One region of the Streptomyces sp. BRA346 genome, then DNA from elsewhere that is predicted to be linked to it. Evidence: riboswitches for the same ligand, from Rfam matches in the RefSeq annotation. Region 1 holds a riboswitch; each other region holds the start of a gene.
The links. A riboswitch is a leader RNA that binds a small molecule or an ion and turns the genes downstream of it on or off. The one in region 1 is predicted to bind cobalamin.

Region 1 (5,910 bases):
TGGCCTCCTCCAGGAACGCGCGGTTCTCCGGGTCGAGCAGATAGGTCTGGGCGAGCTTGTCGTACATCCAGTCGGCGACCACGCCCGTGGTGGCGTCGTAGCCGAAGAGGTAGTCGACGGTGGCGGCCAGCTCGAACGCGCCCTTGTAGCCGTGCCGGCGCATCGCCTCGATCCAGCGCGGGTTGACCACCCGGGCCCGGAAGACCCGCGAGGTCTCCTCGTGCAGGGTGCGGGTGCGCACCGTCTCGGGGCGGGTGGAGTCGCCGATGTACGCGGCCGGGGCGGTGCCCTTCAGGGCGCGCACGGTGGCGACCATGCCGCCGTGGTACTGGAAGTAGTCGTCCGAGTCGGCGATGTCGTGCTCGCGCGTGTCGGTGTTCTTCGCGGCGACCGCGATCCTGCGGTACGCGCTCTCCATCTCCTCGCGCGCCGGGCGGCCCTCCAGTCCGCGGCCGTAGGCGTAGCCGCCCCACACCGTGTAGACCTCGGCGAGGTCGGCGTCGGTGCGCCAGTCGCGGCTGTCGATGAGCTGGAGCAGCCCCGCGCCGTACGTCCCCGGCCGGGAGCCGAAGATGCGGGTGGTGGCGCGGCGCTCGTCGCCGTGCTCGGCGAGGTCGGCGCGGGTGTGGGCGCGCACGTAGTTGACGTCGTCGGCCTCGTCCAGGGACGCGGCGAGCCGTACGGCGTCGTCCAGCAGCCCGACGACGTGCGGGAAGGCGTCGCGGAAGAAGCCGCTGATGCGCAGCGTGACATCGACGCGCGGGCGGCCCAACTGGTCGGCGGGTACGGGTTCGAGTCCCGTCACGCGCCGCGAGGCGTCGTCCCACACCGGGCGGATGCCCATCAGCGCCAGCGCCTCGGCCACGTCGTCGCCGGAGGTGCGCATGGCGCTCGTCCCCCACAGCGACAGGCCGACCGACCGCGGGTACTGGCCGTCGTTGTCGGCGCGGTAGCGCTCCAGCAGCGAGTCGGCGAGCGCCTGGCCGGTCTCCCAGGCCAGGCGGCTGGGCACGGCCTTGGGGTCGACGGAGTAGAAGTTGCGGCCGGTCGGCAGGACGTTGACCAGGCCCCGCAGCGGCGAGCCGGACGGCCCTGCGGGCACGAAGCCGCCGCTCAGGGCGTGGACGGTGTGGTCGATCTCGTCGGTCGTGGCGGCCAGGCGCGGCACGACCTCGCGGGCGGCGAACTCCAGGATCGCGGTGACGCCGGGGCGCTGGGCCTCGGGCAGCTCCAGGGCGGCCTTCTCGGCGGCCTCCGGGGCCCAGTCGGCGTCCTCCATCGCCTGGACGAGGGCGCGGGCGCGCTCCTCGGCCTCGTCCGCGCCGGTGCGGGTGGCGGCCGACTCGTCCAGGCCCAGCGCCTCGCGCAGCCCGGGGAGCGCCGAAGTACCGCCCCAGATCTGGCGGGCCCGCAGGATGGCGAGGACGAGGTTGACGCGCTCGGGTCCGGTGGGCGCGCCGCCGAGGATGTGCAGACCGTCGCGGATCTGGGCGTCCTTGACCTCGCACAGCCAGCCGTCGACGTGCAGCAGGAAGTCGTCGAAGCCCTCGTCGTCGGGCCGCTCCTCAAGACCCAGGTCGTGGTCGAGCCGGGCGGCCTGGATCAGGGTCCAGATCTGGGCGCGGATGGCGGGGAGCTTCGCCGGGTCCATCGCGGAGATGGCGGCGTACTCGTCCAGCAGCTGTTCCAGCCGGGCGATGTCGCCGTAGGAGTCGGCGCGGGCCATCGGCGGTACGAGGTGGTCGACCAGGGTGGCGTGGACGCGCCGCTTGGCCTGGGTGCCCTCGCCGGGGTCGTTGACCAGGAAGGGGTAGATCAGCGGCAGGTCGCCGAGCGCGGCGTCGGGTCCGCAGGCGGCGGACAGGCCCGCGTTCTTGCCGGGCAGCCACTCCAGGTTGCCGTGCTTGCCCAGGTGCACCATGGCGTCGGCGCCGAAGCCGCCGTCGGCCTCGGGGGTCGCCATCCAGCGGTAAGCGGCCAGGTAGTGGTGCGAGGGCGGCAGGTCGGGGTCGTGGTAGATGGCGATGGGGTTCTCACCGAAGCCGCGCGGCGGCTGGATGACGACCAGGAGGTTGCCGTGGCGCAGCGCGGCGAGGACGATCTCGCCGTCGGGGTCGCGGCTGGTGTCCACGAACATCTCGCCGGGCGGCGGGCCCCAGTGCTCCTCGACCGCGTCGCGCAGCTCCTGCGGCAGCGTGGCGTACCAGCGGCGGTAGTCGGCGGCGGGGATGCGGACCGGGTTCTTGGCCAGCTGCTCCTCGGTGAGCCAGTCCTGGTCGTGGCCGCCCGCCTCGATGAGGGCGTAGATCAGATCGTCGCCGACGCCGGAGGCCAGGCCCGGAAGCGCGCCCTCGCCCTCCTCGGGGCCGAAGTCGTACCCTTCGGCGCGCAGTCGGCGCAGCAGGGCGACGGCGCTGGCGGGGGTGTCGAGGCCGACCGCGTTGCCGATCCGGGAGTGCTTGGTGGGGTAGGCGGACAGGACGAGCGCGAGGCGCTTGTCGGCCGCCGGTATGTGCCGGAGCCGGGCGTGTCGTACCGCGATTCCGGCGACACGCGCGGCGCGCTCGGGGTCGGGGGCGTAGACCGGCAGGCCGTCCTCGTCGACCTCCTTGAAGGAGAACGGCACGGTGATCAGCCGTCCGTCGAACTCCGGGACGGCGACCTGGGTCGCGGCGTCCAGCGGCGACAGACCCTCGTCGTTCTCCTCCCACGCGCTGCGTGGCGAGGTCAGGCACAGCGCCTGGAGCACGGGGACGTCGAGCGCGGCGAGCGCGCCCGCGTCCCACGCCTCGTCGTCGCCGCCCGCCGACGCCTCGGCGGGGCGGGTGCCGCCCGCGGCGAGCACGGTGGTGACGACGGCGTCGGCCGCGCCGAGCGCCTCGATCAGCTCGGCCTCGGGAGACCGGAGAGAGGCGACGAACAGCGGCAGCGGGCGGGCCCCGGCGTCCTCGACGGCCTGGCACAGCGCCTCCACGAAGGCGGTGTTGCCGCTCATGTGGTGGGCGCGGTAGTAGAGCACGGCGATCGTCGGGCCGGTGACGTCCTCGCGCGCGGTGCGCTCCAGCGGCCCCCAGGTGGGGGCGGTGGCGGGCGGTTCGAAGCCGTGGCCGGTGAGCAGCACGGTGTCGGACAGGAACCGGGCCAGCTGGCCCAGGTTGGCGGGCCCGCCGTGCGCGAGGTAGGCGTGCGCCTCGGCGGCGATCCCCACGGGGACCGTGGACGCCTCCATGAGCTGGGCGTCAGGGGCCTGTTCACCGGTCAGGACGACGACGGGCAGGTCGCCCGCGAGCAGGGTTTCGAGGCCGTCCTCCCAGGCGCGGATGCCACCGAGCAGCCGCACGACGACGAGGTCGACACCGTCGAGGAGCCCGGGCAGATCGTCGAGCGCGAGCCGCGCCGGGTTGGCGAGGCGGTACGGCACCGGGCCCGTGGCCGCACGGGCACTGAGCAGGTCGGTGTCGGACGTCGACAGCAGCAGGATCATGGCTCAGCGCCTTCCTCGGGGTCCGCGCCCCGGGCGGGTTGGAAGACGGCGGGAGTTCCTGGCTCGCACGGCGGGCTGCCGTGCTCACAGTGGCGGGACCGCACCGGATTCGCACCGGTTTCCTCCCCTTGACGCCGTCTTGTGCGTCTTGAACGCCGTCTTGAGCGTCCGGCGGGCCAGACGGCCCGCCGCAGAGCATAGTAGGCGTTGCTGACCTGGCACGGGACAGTGCGGGCCGACCGGACGTCGGTATGCTCGCCGCCATGTCCCTCCCCCCGACAACCATCCCACCTGCGGATGAAGCGCCCTCGCCGAGGGCGCGCGGACGCGATGACGCCTGCCCCGGCGCACTGCGGCTGCACCCGGCGGACGACGGTTCCCTGGCCCGCGTCCGGATACCGGGCGGCCTGCTGACGGCCGGTCAGGCGCGGGCGCTGGCAGGGGCGAGCGAGGAGCTGGGGGACGGTCGGCTGGACCTCACCTCACGGGGCAATCTCCAGGTCCGCGGCCTGGACGCGGCGTGCGGCGGCGAGCTGGCGGCGGCGCTGCGGGCCGCCGGGCTGCTCCCCTCCGACCGGTTCGACCGGGTGCGCAACATCGTGGCGTCCCCGCTGGGCGGCCTCGACGGCGCCGGATACGGCGATGTCACCGCGTGGGCACGGGAGTTGGACGCCGCTCTGTGCGCCGGGACATGGGAAGAGTTGTCCGGCTTGTCGGGTCGTTTCCTGTTCGCGATGGACGACGGCCGGGGCGATGTCGCCGCACTCGGCGCGGATGTGACATTGATCGCAACGCGGGACGGCGGAGCGGTGCTGCGGGTGGGGCCCGGGGCCGAGGCCGACGGGACTGCGCTGGAGGTGCGGGGGCGGGACGCGCCGCGTGCCGCCGCGCTGGCCGCCGCGGAGTTCCTGGCCCGGGTCCGGGCGAGCGGCACGCGGGCGTGGCGGGTGCGCGAACTGCCCGCGCAACACGCCGTGACCGCCGACGGCTTGGCGGCGCGGCTCGCGGACGCGGGCGTCGAAGCCGTACGTATCGGACGGACCGGCCGGGACTTGGCGCCCGGCGCGCCGCCCGCGCCGGGCGTCGTGTCCGGGCCGGACGGGCGCCACGCCGTGTCGGTCCTCGTTCCCCTGGGCCGGGTCGGCGCGGCGCAGTGGCGGCTGCTCGCCGGGCTCGCCTCCCGGGGCGGGTCGGGTGAGCTGCGTGTGACACCCTGGCGCGGCGTGGTGCTCCCGGGGTTCACCGCGGACGGCGTGGCGGCCGCGGCGCGGGAGGCGGCCGACGCGGGGCTGGTGACCGATCATGGCTCCCCGTGGGTCGGGGTCGGCGCGTGCACGGGACGGCCGGGCTGCGCCAAGTCCCTGGCCGATGTGCGCGCCCACGCGGCGCGCGCGGTGGCGGGCGCCCCCCGCTCCGCCGACACGCCGCAGGGTTCCGGCGACACGCCACCGGTGTACTTCTCCGGCTGCGAGCGGCGCTGCGGGCACCCCGGCGGCCGCTGGGTGGACGCGCTGGCCACGTCCGATACGGACTACCGGCTCACCGTGCGCGACACGCGCGAGCCGGACGGCGCGACAGACGACGGCGTGACAGACGTGGCAGCAGAGCAATTGGCCGACGCCGTGGCGACGGCCCGCGGAACGGCATGATCAACGACATGATCGAGGACACAGTGTTCGACTACGAGAAGGACGGGGCGGCCATCTACCGCGCCTCCTTTGCCACCATCCGCGCCGAGGCGGACCTGGGCGGCCTCCCCGCCGACGTCAGCCAGGTCGTCGTGCGGATGATCCACGCGTGCGGCATGGTCGACCTGGTCAAGGACCTCGCGTACACGCCCGAGGTGGTGACGCGGGCCCGGGAGGCGCTGCGCGCCGGTGCGCCCGTGCTCTGCGACGCGCAGATGGTCGCCAGCGGCGTCACCCGCAAGCGGCTGCCCGCCGACAACGACGTGGTGTGCACGCTGTCCGACCCCGCCGTACCGGAGTTGGCGCGGCGCATGGGCACGACGCGCAGCGCCGCCGCGCTGGAGCTGTGGCGGGACCGGCTGGAGGGGTCGGTCGTGGCGGTCGGCAACGCGCCCACGGCGCTGTTCCGGCTGCTGGAGATGATCGAGCAGGGCGCGCCGCGCCCGGCCGCCGTCATCGGCGTACCGGTCGGGTTCATCGGCGCCGCCGAGTCCAAGGAGGCGCTGGCCGGGCATCCGGCGGCGCCCCACCATCTGGTGGTGCGCGGCCGACGCGGCGGCAGTGCCATCGCCGCGGCCGCGATCAACGCGATAGCGAGCGAGGAAGAGTGAGCGAGCAGCAGCGACAGGCGACGCCCGCGGCGAAGGGCCGGCTGTACGGCGTGGGCCTCGGCCCCGGCGATCCGTCCCTGATGACGGTACGGGCGGTGGAGGTCATCGCCGGGGCCGACGTGGTCGC
Region 2 (5,910 bases), on a different contig from region 1:
CTCGTCCGGCGGCAGCGGCGGCTCCAGCATGGCGACGTTGACCGACGCCGGTGCGGGGACGTCCGGGGTGGGCGGGGCCGCGGACAGGCGGTCGGCCCAGTCGCGCGGGTCCGTGATGACGCCGGTCAGCGCGGAGGCCGTGGCGGTCTCCGGTGAGCACAGCCACACCGCGTCGTCCTCGGTGCCGGAGCGGCCGGGGAAGTTGCGCGGGAACGTACGCAGCGAATTGCGCCCCGCCGCGGGGGCCTGGCCCATGCCGATGCAGCCCAGACAGCCCGACTGATGGATGCGGCCACCGGCGGCGATCAGGTCGAACGTGGCACCCGAGCGCGTCAGGTCCTGGAGGATCTCGCGGGACGTCGGGTTGATGTCGAAGCTCACCTCGGGCGCCGTCTGCCGCCCCGCCACCATGGCCGCCGGGACGGCGAAGTCGCGGAAACCGGGGTTGGCGGAGGAGCCGAGGACCGCCTGCCCGATGGGCTCCCCGGCGGCCTCCCGGACCGGCACGACGTTGCCCGGGGAGGTGGGCCGTGCGATCAGCGGCTCCAGGGACGACAGGTCGATCTCCTCGTCGAGGTCGTAAGCGGCGTCCTCGTCCGCGACGATCTCCACGAAGTCCTCGCCCCGCCCCACCCCCGCCAGGAAGTCGCGCACCGCGCCGTCGGAGGGGAAGACGGTGGTGGTGGCGCCGAGTTCCGCCCCCATGTTCGCGATGACGTGCCGGTCCATGGCGGTGAGGGAGGCCAGGCCGGGCCCGTGGTACTCCAGTACGCGGTGGACGCCGCCCTGCACCCCGTGACGGCGCAGCATCTCCAGGATCACGTCCTTGGCGCTGACCCACGGCGGCAGTTCCCCGGTCAGCCGGATGCCCCAGATCGCCGGCATGGTGAGGTGGAGGGGCCGTCCGGCCATGGCGAGGGCGACTTCCAGGCCGCCGGTGCCGATGGCCAGCATGCCCAGGGAGCCGCCCGCGCAGGTGTGGGAGTCGGATCCGGCGAGCGTTCTGCCGGGGGCGCCGAAGTGCTGCATGTGCGTCGGGTGGGAGACCCCGTTGCCGGGCTTGGAGAACCACAGGCCGAAGCGGCGGGCGGCCGAGCGCAGGAAGAGGTGGTCCTCGGCGTTGCGCTCGTCGGCCTGGAGGATGTTGTGGTCGACGTACTGGACGCTGACCTGCGTACGGACCCGGTCCAGCGCCAGCGCCTCCAGCTCCTGCATCACCAGGGTGCCGGTGGCGTCCTGGGTGAGCGTCTGGTCCACGCGCAGCGCGATTTCCTCCCCCGGCCGCATGCTGCCGGACACGAGGTGGTCGCCGATCAGCCGCTGCGTCACGGTGCCGTGTGCGTGGCCATGGGGCAGACCCATAGCGGTACCGCCTTCCCGGTGTGGCGCTGCCGGACGGTCCGGGCGCCACCATGCGGGTTCCCGTTCCGCGGCCGCCATGCCGGGCCCCCCGGCACAGTCACCCGGACGGGCGCCCCGGGCCCGGCGTCAGCCGCCGTCCGCGTCCGCGGCGGCCGGGGCGGTGCGGACGGCCCAGCGCTGTTCGACCTTGGCGATCCGCCAGTAGGCCAGCGCCGCGGCCCACACCACGACGAACAGGCCGACGATGATGAACCCGACGTTGTCCAGGTTCAGCCCGGAGATCCAGCCGGTGACGGCGTCCCGCAGGGCGAGCTTGTCGTGGAGCACGCCCACCAGCTCGATGGTACCGATGAGGAAGGCCACCGCGATCGACAGGCCGGTGATGGCCAGGTTGTAGAAGACCTTGCGGACGGGGTTGGAGAACGCCCACTGGTAGGCGAAATTCATGAAGGTGCCGTCCAGGGTGTCGAACAGGCTCATCCCGGCGGCGAACAGCAGCGGCAGGCACAGGATGGCGTACCAGGGCAGTCCCGCGGCGGCGCCGCTCCCGGCCATCACCATCAGCGTAACCTCGGTGGCGGTGTCGAAGCCGAGCCCGAAGAGGAAGCCGAGCGGGTACATCTGGCCGGGCCGGGTGATGGACTTCGTGAAGCGGCCCAGGACACGGTTCATGAAGCCGCGCGAGTCCAGGTGCGCCTCCAGCTCCGACTCGTCGAACTGCCCGGCGCGCATCGCCCGGAACACCCGCAGGATGCCCAGCAGGGCGACCAGGTTGAGCGCGGCGATGAGGTAGAGGAAGGTCCCGGACACGGTGGTGCCGATGACCCCGAGGACCTGGTGGGTGCCCGAGTCCTCGTTCACCAGGGCGCCCGCCAGCTGCGTACCCCCGGCGACCAGCGCGGCCAGCAGCACCACGACGCTGGAGTGGCCGAGCGCGAACCAGAAGCCCACCGACACCGGCCGCTTGCCGTCGGCCATCAGCTTGCGGGTGGTGTTGTCGATGGCGGCGATGTGGTCGGCGTCGAAGGCGTGCCGCATGCCCAGGGTGTACGCGGTGATCCCGAGGCCGACGCCGAACGTCTTGGCGCCGACCTCGTAGTGCTGCGGCGTGACCACCAGGAAGAGCAGTCCGAAGGCGACGGCGTGCAGGGCGACGATCACCGCCAGCAGCCCGGCGGTCCGGACGGTGTCCTCGCGCCGCCATGCGAATGCGGTGGGCAGGGTCATGCGGTCACGCTCCAGCACCTCGTGGATCACTTCGTGAGATGCCGCGGCCGGTCTCCTGGCTGACGGGTCGACGCGACCGCCCCTGCCTTCCCGGCCGCGCGAGGCGGCCAGTGGCTCCGCGGCCCGGTCCTGCGGCCGCGGAACGGGACGAGAACTCCCCGATCACAGTGGCGAGGGCCGCTCCGGTTTCGCACCGGCTTCCCGAACACCACGGCGCGGCAACTGTAGGCGGCACCCCGCAAAACCGGCAAGTGCCGCACTTTCAGCAGCGGTCACGCACGTGCGGTTCGGCAGCGGTCACGCGCGCGAGGTGAGGATGCTGAGCGCGTTGGCCGCGACGATGGCGCCGATGCTCGCCCACTCGGTCCACCCCAGGCCCTGGCCGAGCAGGATCCATCCGACGACGGCGGCGAGGACCGGGTTGACGCTCATGAAGAGCCCGAAGGTCTGGGCGGGGACGCGGCGCAGCGTGAACAGGTCGGCGAGGTAGGGCACGGCGGAGGAGAGGACACCGGCCGCGATGGCGTAACCGGCCGCCCCCGGCGTCGGCGGGTGCTGCACGGCGATGACGATGCCCACGGGCAGGAACAGCACGGCGGAGACCGCCGCGGCCGCCGCCGACCCCTGCGCCCCGGGGACGCGGCGGCCGACGGTGCGGTTGAGCAGGATGTACGACGCCCAGCAGGCGGCGGCCAGCAGCCCGAGGCCGAGGCCCAGGTAGTCGGTGGAGGGCTGAGGACGCATCAGGGTGACCACTCCCGCCAGCGCGACCAGCGCGCAGCACGCGTCCGTGCGGCGGTGGGAGGCGGACAGGGCGATGGTGAGCGGGCCGAGGAACTCCAGGGTCACCGCGAGCCCGAGGCCGATGCGGTCGATGGCGCTGTACAGGGACAGGTTCATCGCGCCGAAGACCAGGGCCAGCAGCAGCACCGGCCACCACTGCTGCTTGGTGAAGGACCGCATGCGGGGGCGGCCGACGGCCAGCAGGACGATGGCGGCGACGTACTGGCGTACCGCGACGACACCGGAGGCCCCGAGCACGGGAAAGGCGAGGGAGCCGATCGCGGCGCCGGTCTGGTTGGACAGGCCGCTGCCGGCCATGGTGAGCACACCGGCCAGCGGGTGCCCGGCCGGTTTCCGGCCCGGGGCGTCTGGCAGGTCCGGACCGGCGCGGTGTGACGTGGCGGTCGGCTGGGCGGGAGCAGGAGCGGAAGCGGGGGCGTGGGCTGCGTCCATACCCTGATCGTGCGGTCGCGCGGCCGTTGCGCAAAATGCGTTGGACGACGTACCTATACGCTTGGGTTATGGATGTGGAGCTGCGGCAGTTGCGCTGTCTCGTCGCGATCGTGGACGAGGGCACCTTCACCGACGCCGCGATCGCGCTCGGGGTCTCCCAGGCGGCCGTGTCCCGCACGCTGGCCTCGCTCGAACGCGCCCTCGGGGTGCGCCTGTTGCGGCGTACCTCCCGGACGGTGACCCCGACCGGCACCGGGCTGCGGGTGGTGGCGCAGGCCCGGCGGGTGCTGGGCGAGGTGGACCACCTGGTGCGGGAGGCCACGTCTGGTCACACACGGCTGCGGATCGGTTACGCGTGGTCGGCGCTGGGCAGTCACACCCCCGCCTTCCAGCGCCGCTGGGCCGCCGCCCATCCGGAGACCGATCTGCACCTCGTCCGCGTCAACGCCACCACGGCCGGTCTGGCGGAAGGGGCCTGCGACCTGGCCGTGCTGCGCAGGCCGCTGGAGGACCAGCGTTTCGACTCCGCCATCGTGGGGCTGGAGCGGCGGCTGTGCGCGATGGCGGCGGACGACCCCCTGGCCCGGCGCCGCTCCATCAGGCTCGCCGACATCAGCGACCGCACGCTGCTGGTCGACCGGCGGACCGGCACCACCACCCCCGAGCTGTGGCCGCCCGGCTCCCGCCCGGACACCGAGGAGACGCACGACGTCGACGACTGGCTCAACCTGATCTCCACGGGCCGCTGCGTGGGGATGACGGCGGAGTCGACCGCGCACCAGTATCCGCGGCCCGGCATCGTGTACCGGCCCGTGCGCGACGCCGAGCCGATCGCGGTGCGGCTGGGCTGGTGGCGGGACGATCCGCACCCCGCGGGGCAGGCGGTGATCGAGCTGATCACCGCCCTGTACCGCACGGGGTGACCCCGTCGGTCTGCGCCTCAGTAGAAGTGCCGGCGTCCGGCGACCGCGTGACCGGTAGCGCCCAGGGCCCACAGGACCGCCCCGATGGCGAGAAGGACGATGCCGATCGTCCACAGAACGGCGATGCCGGTCAGCAGACCGATGATGAGGAGAATGATCCCGAGGACAATCATGGCGTCCTCCGATTTCACGAGAGTGCTCCACCTCCACTATCTGCCTCTTCCGCCTGCCGTGCCAACAGATCGCACCCCGCCGGGGGCATCCGGGCGCGGCTCGGGCATCGTGGCTCCCGACGTGTTCACCAGGAACCGTGAGGAGTCATCGATGACGACAGCCGAGTCCAGCGAGTCGGCGACCGGGACCGCCGGGCCCGTGGTGCGCGCCGCCGCCGGTGCGGTGCGCGGCCGCCGGGAGGGCGGTCTGGCCGTGTTCCGCGGCATCCCGTTCGCCGAGCCGCCGGTGGGGGACGCGCGGTTTCAGGCGCCGCGCCCCGTGCGCTCCTGGGAGGGGACGCGGGACGCGTACGTCTTCGGGCCGCCGCCCCCGCAGGAGTCGGGGTTCGTGGGCCGCGCCGGGGTCCTGGAGGCGCCGACGGGCGACGACTGGCTGACGGTCAACGTGTGGACGCCCGAGCCGGACCCGGCCGCCCGCCGCCCCGTGATGGTGTGGCTCTACGGCGGCGCCTACAAGCTCGGCCACTCCGGCAGCCCCGGCTACGACGCCCGGCGCATCGCCCGTGACGGCGACGTCGTCGTGGTCACCCTCAACTACCGGGTCGGTATCGAGGGCTTCGCCCACATCGACGGGGCGCCCGCCAACCGCGGCCTGCTCGACCAGGTCGCGGCCCTGGAATGGGTGCGGGAGAACATCGCGGCGTTCGGCGGCGACCCCGGCCGGGTCACCGTCTTCGGGGAGTCGGCCGGAGCCGGATCGGTGGCCTCGCTGCTGGCCATGCCGAGCGCGGCGGGGCTGTTCCGGCGCGCCATCGCGCAGAGCGTGCCGGGCACGTACTTCTCCGCCGAGCTGGCCCGGGACATCGCGGGCGCGCTCGCCGCCGAGGCGGGTCGGCGGCCGACGGCCGCCGACCTGTCCACGGTGGATCCGCGGCAACTGCCTTCCGCGGGCGAGGCGCTGGGCCCCGCCATGCGCCGGTACGAGGAGC
Region 3 (5,910 bases), on a different contig from region 1:
GTGCGACGACGCTCTCGCGCACCGTGCCGCGCAGCGAGACGCGCAGGCCGTCCTCCTCGTCGATGCCGAGGCCGTGCGCGTACGGCAGCACACCCACGGTCGGCCGTCCGGTGAGGTCGCGCAGCATGACCAGACCGGGTTCCAGCAGGCTCACATCACCGCGGAACTTGTTCACCACATAGGCGGCGATGTGCCGCTGGTCCTCGCGGGACAGCAGCGCGGTCGTACCGAAGAACGACGCGAAGACGCCGCCGCGGTCGATGTCGCCGACCACGACGACCGGCAGCCCCGCGGCCCGGGCGAGACCGAGGTTGACGATGTCGGTGCGGCGCAGATTGATCTCGGCCGGGCTGCCCGCGCCCTCGCAGATCACCGCGTCATGGGTGCGCCGCAGCTCGCTCAGGCAGTCGGTGACGGTCTCCAGCAGCCCTTCACGCCGCCGCTCGGAGTGGTAGCCGCGCGCGCTCATCTCGCCCACCGGCTTGCCGAGCAGCACCACCTGGCTGCTGCGGTCGCTGCCCGGCTTCAGCAGGACAGGGTTCATCAGGGCGCTCGGTTCGACGCGCGCGGCCGCGGCCTGCATCGCCTGGGCGCGCCCGATCTCGGCGCCCTCCCGGGTGACGAAGGAGTTGAGCGACATGTTCTGCGCCTTGAACGGGGCGACCCGGAGCCCTTTGCGCGCCAGCCAGCGGCATATGCCCGCGGTGACGACGCTCTTCCCGGCGTCCGAAGTCGTTCCCGCGACGAGCAGTCCGCCCCCCAGGGTCATCGGTTCACCCCTTCCTGATCGGCTCCGGAGCCCCGACCGGCTCCGGAGCGAGCCACGACGGTGGCGAGCAGGGCGAGCGCCGACACCCGCCGCGAGAGGCGGATCGCCCGCGGAATGTCGGCCGCCGCCACGGGGCGGCCGCCCGGGTTCAGCACCGGGCGGTGCTCGACCCGGCCCGCGTACGCCAGCGTCCCGCCCAGCCGGACCCCCAGCGCGCCCGCGAACGCCGCCTCCACCGGGCCCGCGTTGGGGCTCGGGTGGCGTCCGCCGTCCTCGCGCCAGGCGCGCCACGCGCCGCGCGGATCGGGCCCGGCGAGGGCGGCCAGGGCGGCGGTGAGCCGGGCGCCGGGCCAGCCCGCGACGTCGTCCAGCCGGGCCGCGGCCCAGCCGAACCGGCGGTAGCGGGCCGACTTGTGGCCCACCATGGCGTCCAGGGTGTTGACGGCGCGGAAGCCGACGAGCCCCGGCACCCCGGCCACGGCCCCCCACACCAGCGCGCCCACCACCGCGTCCGAGGTGTTCTCGGCCACCGACTCGACGATCGCCCGCGCGATCTGCTGCGCGTCCAGCGCCTGCGGATCGCGTCCGCACAGATGCGGCAGCCGCTCCCGCGCGGCGTCGACGTCCCCGGCGGCCAGCGCGTCACCGATGGCCCGGGCCTCCCGCACCAGCGAGGTGCCGCCCAGCACGGCCCAGGTGGCGGCGGCGGTCAGCGCGGCATCGGCCGTCGTACGGCGGCGGCCCGTGAAGCCGCGTACGGTACGCGCCAGCAGCGCGGCACCGGCGGCCGCGCCGCCCGCGCACAGCGCGGTGTGCAGGGCCCCGGAACCGCGGTGATCGCGCCACAGCCGTCGCTCGACGGCCGCGGCGGCGCGTCCGAACGCGGCCACCGGATGGCCGCGGCGCGGATCGCCTACGGCGAGGTCGCCGAGGAAGCCGAGTGCGGCGCCGCACGCGTACGAGGCGTGGTCGGCACGCATCCTTCAGACCGCCGTCATGCCTCTGCGGCGGGGCACACGAACAGGGGGAGCTGACGGCGTGGCAGTGCCGGGCATGGCGGTATGTCCTCACTCAGGGTCCGCGCCCTGGCTCGACGTGACCGGCGGTGAGAGTCTCCTGGCTCCCGGATCCGCGGCTCTCCCGGTCTTCCAGCCCTCCTGGCGTACGGACGGCCGTGACCCCTTGCGGTGAGGGGAGAGCGCTCCCCGGTGACAGTGGCGGGACCGCGCCGGATTCTCACCGGCTTCCTCTCCTGCCGCCGTTTGGCTCGGGAAGTCCACCATGGGGCGCGAATGGCCGTCAACTCGCATTTGACCTGCGATGCCAGAGTGTGCCGAGATCCACAGGGCCCCCGTGGGAACGACCGCGGGGCGGTGGGCGCCGAACAGCGCCCACCGCCCCGCGGCTTGCGTGGCCTCCGTTGGTTTCAGGCCACGATCAGATAGATGCCGTACGCCACCACCGCGGCGCACAGCGCGAAACAGGCGTACGCGCCGGTGCGCGCAACCGGGGACGCGCCGCCCGCGGCGGCCTGGGGCTGCGGCTGCGCCGTACGGGAGGTGCCGATGATGCCCAGGGTGAAGACCCCTACGACGCCGACCGTCACCGCGAGGCTGACGCCGAAGACCTGGCCGAGGGCCGCCCAGTCGATGTGCATTGCGTGTGCTCCCTGTCAGCTGGTGGAACGGGATCCCGCGGTGGCGGGGGTCGGGGCGGATTCGGACGAGGCGTCCCCGGTGGACGTCGAGTCCGAGGTGTTCTTCGAGGCGTCTGCGGCATCCGTGCCGCCGGTGCCGTCAGAAGAGGCCGACGTGTTCTTTCCGGCGGGCGGCGGGGCCACCGACCGCACGGCGGCGGTGACGACACCGACCGGCTCGGCGGAATCCGCACCCGGCTCGTTGACGTTGGTGGCGTCCACCGGCTTGCGGCGCGACAGCACCCAGATGACACCGCAGCCCACCACCGCGAGGACGGCGACCGCGGCGATGCCCCCGTTGCCCTGGTCGGCCAGCAGTGCCGCGGCGGCGGCCACCAGACCGGCGGCCGGCAGGGTCAGCGCCCACGCGGCGACCATGCGGCCCGCGGTCGACCAGCGCACCACACCGCCCTTGCGGCCGACGCCCGCACCCATGACGGCACCCGAGCAGACCTGCGTGGTGGACAGCGCGAAGCCGATGTGGGACGAGGCCAGGATGACGGTCGCGGCGCCGGTCTGGGCGGCGAAGCCCTGCGGCGGCTGGATGTCCGTGATGCCCTTGCCCATGGTCCGGATGATGCGCCAGCCACCCAGGTAGGTGCCGAGCGCGATCGCGAGACCGGCGGAGACGATCACCCACATGGGCGGGTCGGCGTCCGGCGCGATGACGCCGCCGGTGACCAGCGCGAGGGTGATGACGCCCATCGTCTTCTGGGCGTCGTTGGTGCCGTGCGCCAGGGAGACCAGAGCGGCCGAGGCGATCTGCCCGGCGCGGTAGCCCTTCGCGGTGTCCTCCGCGGCCCGGTTGTGGGCCAGCCGGTACGTGAGCCGGGTGGCGGCCACCGTGGCGATGCCCGCCACGACCGGCGCGGCCACGGCCGGGATGAGGACCTTCATGACGATCGCGTCGCCGTTGACCCCGTCCATGCCGACGGAGACCACGGTGGCGCCGATGAGGCCGCCGAAGAGGGCGTGCGAGGAACTGGACGGGAGACCGGCCAGCCAGGTCACCAGGTTCCAGAGGATCGCGCCGACGAGCCCCGCGAAGATTACTTCGGGCTGGATGCCGGAGCCCTCGTCGATGATTCCGCCGGAGATGGTCTTGGCGACCTCCACGGACAGGAAGGCGCCGACGAGGTTGAGGACTGCCGACATCGCCACCGCGACCCGGGGACCGAGCGCTCCGGTGGAGATGGTGGTGGCCATGGCGTTGGCCGTGTCGTGGAAGCCGTTCGTGAAGTCGAACACCAAGGCCGTGACGATCACGATCCCGATGAGAAGCGTGATGTGTTCCATACACCCGGTCAATCAGTTCGGAGGGCTGTCAGTGCACGGTGAACGTAAGGAAACTGGGTGAACGGAAGATGAACTGAGGCGGGCTTCACGGTGACACGGGCACACGGGTGTGAGAACGGCTGGTTTTCGACCGTACTCCCTTTCGCCATACGGGATTTGGTGTCCGTACATCGAGGCGGTGTAACCGCTCCGCTCCGGCGCCCGTATGGAAGGATCGCGCCCGGAGGTGAGGCCCGTGACGGAGCCGCGATCGGCACGACGGCCACAGCCGAGGCTGACCCAGCCCCTGCGGCAGGCGTGGACGCAGGTGGTGCGGACGGCCCGCAGAACCACCGCCGACGGGCTCGTCGTCGGCACCTCGGGCAATGTGTCGGCCCGCGTCGGCGACACCGTCCTGGTGACCCCGAGCGGCGTCCCCTACGACCGGCTCGGCCCGCGTGACGTGGTCGGCGTGGACCTCGACGGCCGACAGGTGCTGGGCACGCTCGCGCCCACCAGTGAGCTGCCCATGCACCTCGCCGTCTACCGTCACACGGACGATGCCGCGGCCATCGTCCACACCCATGCCGTTCACGCCACCGCCGTCTCCACGCTGGTCGACGAGCTCCCCGCGATCCACTACATGACCGCCGCCCTCGGCGGGCCGGTCCGGGTCGCCGGCTACGCGCTCTACGGCACCGATGAATTGGCCGAAAACATGCTGTCCGCGCTGCGCGACCGCTCCGGCTGTCTGCTGCGCAACCACGGCACCCTCGTATACGGCGCGACGCTGGACCAGGCCTACGACCGCACCGCCCAGCTCGAATGGATGTGTCAGGTCTGGCTGGCCGCGGCCGCGGTCCCCGGGCGCACCCCCACCCTCATCCCGCCCGCCGAGCTGGACCGCGCAGCGGCCAAGCTCAGCGGTTACGGCCAGTCACGGGACGGCGGTACGGAGGGCGGCGCTCCGGGCGTCCCGAAATAGCCCCTTCCGCTGGCCGCCGCGCGGCCGCCCGCCCACACTGGGAGGGATGCGTGTGCGGACAACGGCGGTCGCTGCCGCCACCACTCTGCTCGGTGTCGGCGCGGCCGCGGTGGCGGCGGGCCGGTACGTCACCGACGCTGCGCTCAAACCGGCCCCCGACCGGCCGCTGCCGAACGAGCCGCCACTCACGGTGCACGCCATGGACGACGACGGGCGGATCACCCTCACCCGTTCGCTCGCCTCGCTGCGCCCCGGCACCTACGGTCTCGTCGGCCGGGCCTGCCACGCCGTCGTCGGCCCGGTGGACGACGACGTTCCGCACCCCGCCGACTGCGTCGTACGCCGCCTGGAGCGGGTGACGCACGGCACCCTCGGCACGGGCACCCGGGTGCGGCTCACCCCGCAGGTGCACCTCGGCAACCCCAGGGACGCGCTCGGCCTCGAGCACGCCGATGTCGACATTCCCGGCGAACTCGGTCCGCTGCCCGCCTGGTTCCTGCCCGGCGAGCGCACCACCTGGGTCATCACCACCCATGGCCTCGGCACCACCCGGGAACACCCCATGGTCGTCATGCCGATGCTGCACCGGATGCGGATCCCGGTGCTCGACCTCGCGTACCGCGGCGACCCCGGCGCCCCGCGCCCGCCCGACGGCATCAGCCACCTCGGCGACACGGAGTGGCGCGACCTCGACGCCGCCATCCGCTACGCGGTCCGCTACGGGGCGGAGAGCGTCGTCCTGCACGGCTGGTCCACCGGCGCCTCCATGGCCCTGCACGCGGCCGCCAACTCCGCACTGCGGCACCGGCTCAGCGGCATCGTCCTGGACTCCCCGGTGCTCGACTGGCGGGCCACCCTGCGCGCCCTCGCCGCGGCGCGCCGCACCCCCGCCGCCCTGCTCCCGCTCGCCGTACGGGCCGCGGAAGGGCGCACCGGGCTCCACGACAGCAAGCTCGCGGAGGCGGCCGACCCCGAGAGCCTGCCGGTGCCCACGCTCATCGTGCACGGCCCCGGCGACACCCTCGCGCCCTGGGGCGCCTCCCGTGAACTCGCCGCCGCCCGGCCCGAGCTGGTCACCCTTCATCCGGTGCGACACGCGCCGCACGCCGCGATGTGGAACGCCGACCCCCGGGGGTACGAGGAGGCGCTGCGCCGGTTCCTCACGCCTCTCATCTAGGGGGTGTC
Region 4 (5,910 bases), on a different contig from region 1:
ACTTCCGGAACGGCAGATCACCCGGGTGCGGCCGGTCACGGGGATCCTGTCGCGGATCTGGTCCTCCATGTCGACCTTGTCGTGGTCGGCGAGGATCACCACACAGGAACGGCGGGCGCTCTGGTTGGCCTCCACCAGCTCGGCGATCACCGTGAACACCTGGTCCGACCAGCCCAGCACGATCGTGTGGCCGCGCTCGATCAGCCGCGACCGGCCCTTGCGGAGCATCTGGATCCGGTTCTCCAGGCCCGTGGTGAGCACACCGATGAGCGCGCTGACGATGAAGATGCCGCCGATCGTGACCGTGAGCATCAGCACCAGGAACAGCGGGTGGCCCGTGTCCCCGCCCATGGTGCCCGGATCGAGCGTGCGCAGCAGGCTCATCCACACCACGCCCGTCCAGCCGCCGCTCTTCCGGGTGTCCTCGTGGGAGAGGGCGACCACCAGCGTGGAGACCACGGCGATCAACGCGAGGGAGGCGAGGCCGAGCCAGCCGATCAGGGCGGGCGTCCCCCGGTCCATGGTGCCGTCGAACCAGTACCGCAGCCGGTCCCGCAGCCTCATCGCACGTCCCCTATCCCCCCGGCCACCCACCGGTCTTACGGTCTCCCAGAGCAGTTGATCATTCTCGCAGGGTTACGGGGGTGCGGCTGCCGGGCGACGGGGCGCCCGCGCGGTCACCAGGCGGCGTGGGCCTGCGGGCTCCCGGTCTCGACGGTCGGTTCGCCGCCCGCCTCGGCGAACGCCTGGAGCGCCTCGATCAGATGACGGCGCTGTCCGGCGGGCATGACGCCCACGATGCGCGCGATCTCCCGGCGGCGCCGCTCGGTGACCTCGGCCACGACCCACCGCCCGGCCCCGGTGAGCGAGATCATGCTGGTACGCCGGTCCTCGGCGGAGACGCCGCGCGCGACCACGCCCGTCGTGACCAGGCGGTCGATCATGCGCATCGCGGTCGACGGCTGGACGCCCAGCTCCCCGGCCAGCCCGGACAGGCTCAGCGGCCCTCCGCCGTCCAGGACGACCAGCATCCGGAACTGCGGCAGCGTCAGGGACTCCTCCACCGCGGCCAACGACCGGGCGGAGACGGCGACGAGCAGCCGGGACGCGGTCAGCACGGCGGTGACCATCGCCTCGGCGTCGGATTCGGAGATTCCGGCCTCGGAGGCCGCGGAGGCTGTGGAACCCCCATCGGATGCTGAGGAACGGCGCGCCATACGCCCTTTCTCCCCCTGCCGCTGTGGAGGGGGTGCCCCGATCCGGCACCACCGCCTAGGCTGGGCCCCGCAGCTGGTTCGCCCTGCCCGCCAGGCAGGCGCGTCGTAAGAGGGAACCCGGTGGAAATCCGGGACTGCCCCGCAGCGGTGAGCGGGAACGACCGCCGTCATACGCACTGGGTCCGGGAGACGGGCCCGGGAAGCGACGGCCAGTAGGTGCCTCGTACGTGCACGACGTCACGAGGTGTGCCCGCGAGTCCGAAGACCTGCCCGTTGCCCGTGCGCGACCGATCGCGCGCGGAGATCCCGGTGACCTCGAGGGCGGGTCGGCGTACCCAGCAGGCGGACGCGCGCGTATCGGACGCGCGGACGATCCGCCCGGTTCGTCACTCCTTCGCGCCCCCGAATCCGGCCGGGATCCCCAAGGGACACGCTCGCGAAGGAGAGCTACGTGACAGCGACATCCGCGGCCGCCGCGGCGGCACGGGCCACCGTGTACGGCTACCCCCGCCAGGGACACCACCGCGAACTGAAGAAGGCCGTCGAGGGCTACTGGAAGGGCCGGGTCGGCGCCGGCACCCTCCGGGAGACCGCCGCGATGCTGCGCGCGGCGAACTGGCGGCAGCTGGCCGACGCCGGTATCGACGAGGTGCCGACCGGCGACTTCTCGTTCTACGACCATGTGCTGGACACCAGCGTCATGGTCGGCGCCGTACCGGACCGCCACCGCGCCGCCGTCGACGCCGACGCGCTGGACGGCTACTTCGCCATGGCGCGCGGCACCCAGGAGGCCGCGCCGCTGGAGATGACCAAGTGGTTCGACACCAACTACCACTACCTGGTGCCCGAACTCGGCCCCGACACCGTCTTCACCGCCAACGCGGCGAAGCAGGTCGCCGAGCTGTCGGAAGCGGTCGCACTCGGGCACACCGCCCGCCCTGTGCTGGTCGGCCCCGTCACCTACCTCCTGCTCGCCAAGCCCGCGCCCGGCGTCGCGCCGGACTTCGAGCCGCTCACCCTGCTGGACCGGCTGCTGCCCGTGTACGCGGAGGTGCTGGCCGATCTGCGGGCGGCCGGCGCCGCGTGGGTCCAGCTGGACGAGCCCGCGCTCGTCCAGGACCGCACCGCCGCCGAACTGAATGCCGCCGCCCGCGCGTACCGCGACCTGGGCGCCCTCACCGACCGCCCCCGGCTGCTGGTCGCCTCGTACTTCGACCGCCTCGGCGAGGCCCTGTCCGTCCTGGCCAAGGCCCCCGTGGACGGGCTGGCGCTCGACTTCACCGGGCCCGCCGCCGCCAACCTCGACGACCTCGCCGCCGTCGGCGGACTGCCCGGCAAGCGCCTGGTCGCGGGCGTCGTGGACGGCCGCAACGTGTGGATCAACGACCTCGCCGCCTCCCTGTCCAGGCTCGGCACCCTGCTCGGCTTCGCCGACCGGGTCGACGTCGCCGCCTCCTGCTCCCTCCTCCACGTCCCCCTCGACACGACGGCCGAACGCGACATCGACCCCCAGATCGCCCGCTGGCTGGCCTTCGCCCGCCAGAAGGCCACCGAGGTCGCGACCCTCGCCCGCGGCATCGCCCAGGGCACCGGCACCATCGCCGCACAACTCGCCGCCAACCGCGCCGACCTGGCCTCCCGCGCCACCTCCACGCTCACCCGCGACCCGGCCGTACGCGCCCGCGCCGAGGCCGTCACCGACGCCGACGCCCGCCGCCCCGAGCCGTACGCCGAGCGCGCCCCCGCCCAGCGCGCCCGGCTGCGGCTGCCCGCGCTGCCGACCACCACCATCGGCTCGTTCCCGCAGACCAGCGAGCTGCGCACCGCCCGCGCCGACCTGCGCGCCGGAACGCTCGACACCGCCGGATACGAGCAGCGCATCGCGGCCGAGATCCAGGACGTGATCTCCTTCCAGGAGAAGACGGGCATCGACGTCCTGGTGCACGGCGAGCCCGAACGCAACGACATGGTCCAGTACTTCGCCGAACAGCTCACCGGCTACCTCGCCACCCGGCACGGCTGGGTGCAGTCCTACGGCACCCGCTACGTCCGCCCGCCGATCCTGGCCGGCGACATCTCCCGGCCCGAGCCGATGACGGTGCGCTGGACGACGTACGCCCAGTCCCTCACCGACCGCCCGGTCAAGGGCATGCTCACCGGCCCCGTCACCATGCTGGCCTGGTCCTTCGTCCGCGACGACCAGCCCCTCGCCGACACCGCACGCCACGTCGCCCTCGCCCTGCGCGACGAGGTGTCCGACCTGGAGGCCGCGGGCACCCCGGTCATCCAGGTCGACGAACCCGCCCTGCGCGAAACCCTGCCCCTGCGCACCGCCGACCGCCCGTCCTACCTGGCCTGGGCCACCGAGGCGTTCCGCCTCACCACCGGCGGCGTGCGCGCGGACACCCAGATCCACACCCATATGTGCTACGCCGAGTTCGGGGACATCCTCCCGGCCATCGACGACCTCGACGCCGACGTCATCAGCCTGGAAGCCGCCCGCTCCCATATGCAGGTCGCCACCGAACTCGCCGACGCCCACTACCCCCGCGAGGTCGGCCCCGGCGTCTACGACATCCACTCCCCCCGTGTCCCCGGCCCCGACGAAACCGCCACCCTCCTCCGCACGGCCCTCGCCGCCATCCCCGCCGACCGCCTCTGGGCCAACCCCGACTGCGGCCTGAAGACCCGCGCCTGGCCCGAGGTCCGCGCCTCCCTGGAGCACCTGGTCGCGGCGGCCCAGGAGGTCCGCTCCACGCTCTGACTGTTATTGCGAATTACTTGCAATAACATCTGCTCTGCATCAAGCTGAAGAGGTACGGGGTCGGCCCGACCACCCTTCGGGACCCGCGCCTGGGTCGGTCCGGGCACGTCCTTCCCGATAGGTGATCGCCTTCTCACACGGCACCCGCCGGACGTTGGCCGACCCCGTTCAGCTGTGCCGAGCAGCCCCCAGGCGCCGGGCGCGGGCCGGGATCACCTCGCTAACGTGCCCGGATGGTGACCTACGACGAGCTCACGCCGCTGGAACGCCGCGTGTGGGATGCCTTCCCCACCGGCGCTGCCGTCGACTTCCGCGCCGCGCCCGAGGAAGATCCGGCGGAAGGCGCGGACTGGGGACCGGCCTGCCGGGGCTGAGCGCGGTCGGGACCCAGTTCGAGAGCTTCGTCGCGTTGAGCGAGTGCCGCGCGACCGGGATGGTCAGCTTCAGCTCGGCCCGGATCGCCCGCACCCTCTATCCGGACCGGTTGTCGGTCGAATCGGCGCATGCCGAGGAGCAGGGAGTCGCCGTCGCGCTGAACCACACGGTGATCGGTGACGCGGTCGTGGCCACCGCCCTGTCCGCCCGCGGTGAGGTACGCCTGGACGGAGCCACCGTGACCGCCCAGGTCGCGATGTCGTCGGCCCGCCTGCACCATCCCGGCGGCATCGCCCTGAACGCCGAAGGGCTCACCGTGGGTTCCGACCTGGCCGCCCGCGGGCTGCACGCCCAGGGCAGCATCACGTTGCGCAGCGCCCGGATACCCGGACAACCGGACCTGACCGAGGCCCGCCTGTCCAGCCCTGACGGCCTGTCACTGCGCGTCAGCAGCGCCGCCATCGGCGAAATGTGGCTGCGCGACGCCACCCATCAGCCGACCGTAGGGCCTGCCCCACGACCGCCCCATCGCGCCGCCTCGCCGATCCGGGCGAGCGCGGCGCGGACGCGCCATGTGCCGGTGACCGTCACACCGGCCAGCCGGTCGGCCAGCGACCTTCGGGAGCCCATCAGCGCCAGCCCCGCATTGAAGGCGAAGAAGGATATGGCGACGACCCAGCACAGCACCGAGAGGACGAACTCGCCGCCGGCCAGCAGGCAGCAGGCCAGCGCATACCAGCCGACATCGACCAGCGTGGTCACCCCGGCGCGCACCGCAACCCGGCCCTTCCCGGGCCGCCCTCCGCCACCGCGCCGCACCACGCACAGGGCCGTCAACGCCTGCCCCGGCGTGCGGCTCATCACGGCCAGCGAGAGGAAGTGGTAGGCGAAGGTGAACACGACCAGGGCGGCGAAGGCTTGCTGGACCGCGCTCACCGCGGACCGCCAAAGCGACCTTCCGACGTCCTGACCCGCCCCCGCCAGATTGCCGTCCGAGGTGATGACCTCCCAAGCACTCGTCCCAGCAAGGCTCGTGACGTCGGTCACCTCGGCACTGATCTGCTGGAAGGTGTACCAGCCGAGCAGCACGGCCACGGCCACGACGACGGCGAAATCCAGCGCCCAAGCACACAGCCGACGCGCCCGCGGGGGACTGGTCGACGCCGTCCCCTCGTCAGGCATCCCGGGTGTCGGCACCGCTCGTCGAAACATCAGTCCCCCCACACGTGTGATGTCGCGGTCTGCACAGTGTAGGGACAGTCACACACCGCCACGAGGGGCAAGTGCAACGAGTCAGGCCCGGTGCTGATCTCTCAGCACCGGGCCTGACCCTTGTTCCTTCAGTCGGGGTGGCGGGATTTGAACCCACCACCTCTTCGTCCCGAATGAGGTTCGAGCGTGATCGCTACCGGCTGGGTTGCTGTTTTGCCTGGTCAGGGCGGTGGGCTGAGGTGGTCCCGGGCGGTCCGGAAGGGGCTCGGGGAGCGGGTCGGCTCCCAGATGGCTCCCAGAGCCCAGCATGGCGCCGATGCCCCTACGTCTGGAGTGTCCAGA

Region 2: another riboswitch for cobalamin. It lies ahead of LCH29_RS02315 (HoxN/HupN/NixA family nickel/cobalt transporter); the one in region 1 lies ahead of cobN (cobaltochelatase subunit CobN).
Region 3: another riboswitch for cobalamin. It lies ahead of LCH29_RS11820 (cobalamin biosynthesis protein); the one in region 1 lies ahead of cobN (cobaltochelatase subunit CobN).
Region 4: another riboswitch for cobalamin. It lies ahead of metE (5-methyltetrahydropteroyltriglutamate--homocysteine S-methyltransferase); the one in region 1 lies ahead of cobN (cobaltochelatase subunit CobN).

Annotation. Positions count from the first base shown of each region.
Region 1 covers NZ_JAIWIH010000015.1:147,432-153,341, reverse strand. Annotated here, with positions in the region: gene cobN (cobaltochelatase subunit CobN) at 1-3,484, opposite strand, end outside; cobalamin riboswitch at 3,515-3,638, opposite strand; gene cobG (precorrin-3B synthase) at 3,748-5,133, shown strand; gene LCH29_RS19945 (precorrin-8X methylmutase) at 5,142-5,783, shown strand; gene LCH29_RS19940 (precorrin-2 C(20)-methyltransferase) at 5,780-5,910, shown strand, end outside.
Region 2 covers NZ_JAIWIH010000002.1:135,136-141,045, reverse strand. Annotated here, with positions in the region: gene LCH29_RS02320 (aconitate hydratase) at 1-1,362, opposite strand, end outside; gene LCH29_RS02315 (HoxN/HupN/NixA family nickel/cobalt transporter) at 1,489-2,589, opposite strand; cobalamin riboswitch at 2,618-2,817, opposite strand; gene LCH29_RS02310 (EamA family transporter) at 2,887-3,825, opposite strand; gene LCH29_RS02305 (LysR family transcriptional regulator) at 3,894-4,748, shown strand; gene LCH29_RS02300 (DUF6131 family protein) at 4,766-4,921, opposite strand; gene LCH29_RS02295 (carboxylesterase/lipase family protein) at 5,073-5,910, shown strand, end outside.
Region 3 covers NZ_JAIWIH010000006.1:441,620-447,529, forward strand. Annotated here, with positions in the region: gene LCH29_RS11815 (cobyric acid synthase) at 1-769, opposite strand, end outside; gene LCH29_RS11820 (cobalamin biosynthesis protein) at 766-1,749, opposite strand; cobalamin riboswitch at 1,860-2,065, opposite strand; gene LCH29_RS11825 (hypothetical protein) at 2,196-2,426, opposite strand; gene LCH29_RS11830 (inorganic phosphate transporter) at 2,442-3,761, opposite strand; gene LCH29_RS11835 (class II aldolase/adducin family protein) at 3,967-4,725, shown strand; gene LCH29_RS11840 (alpha/beta hydrolase) at 4,772-5,902, shown strand.
Region 4 covers NZ_JAIWIH010000022.1:171,250-177,159, reverse strand. Annotated here, with positions in the region: gene LCH29_RS25460 (CASTOR/POLLUX-related putative ion channel) at 1-564, opposite strand, end outside; gene LCH29_RS25455 (MarR family winged helix-turn-helix transcriptional regulator) at 678-1,217, opposite strand; cobalamin riboswitch at 1,275-1,505, shown strand; gene metE (5-methyltetrahydropteroyltriglutamate--homocysteine S-methyltransferase) at 1,669-3,981, shown strand; gene LCH29_RS25445 (hypothetical protein) at 4,215-4,355, shown strand; gene LCH29_RS25440 (RDD family protein) at 4,849-5,538, opposite strand; gene LCH29_RS25435 (TIGR02679 domain-containing protein) at 5,790-5,910, opposite strand, start outside.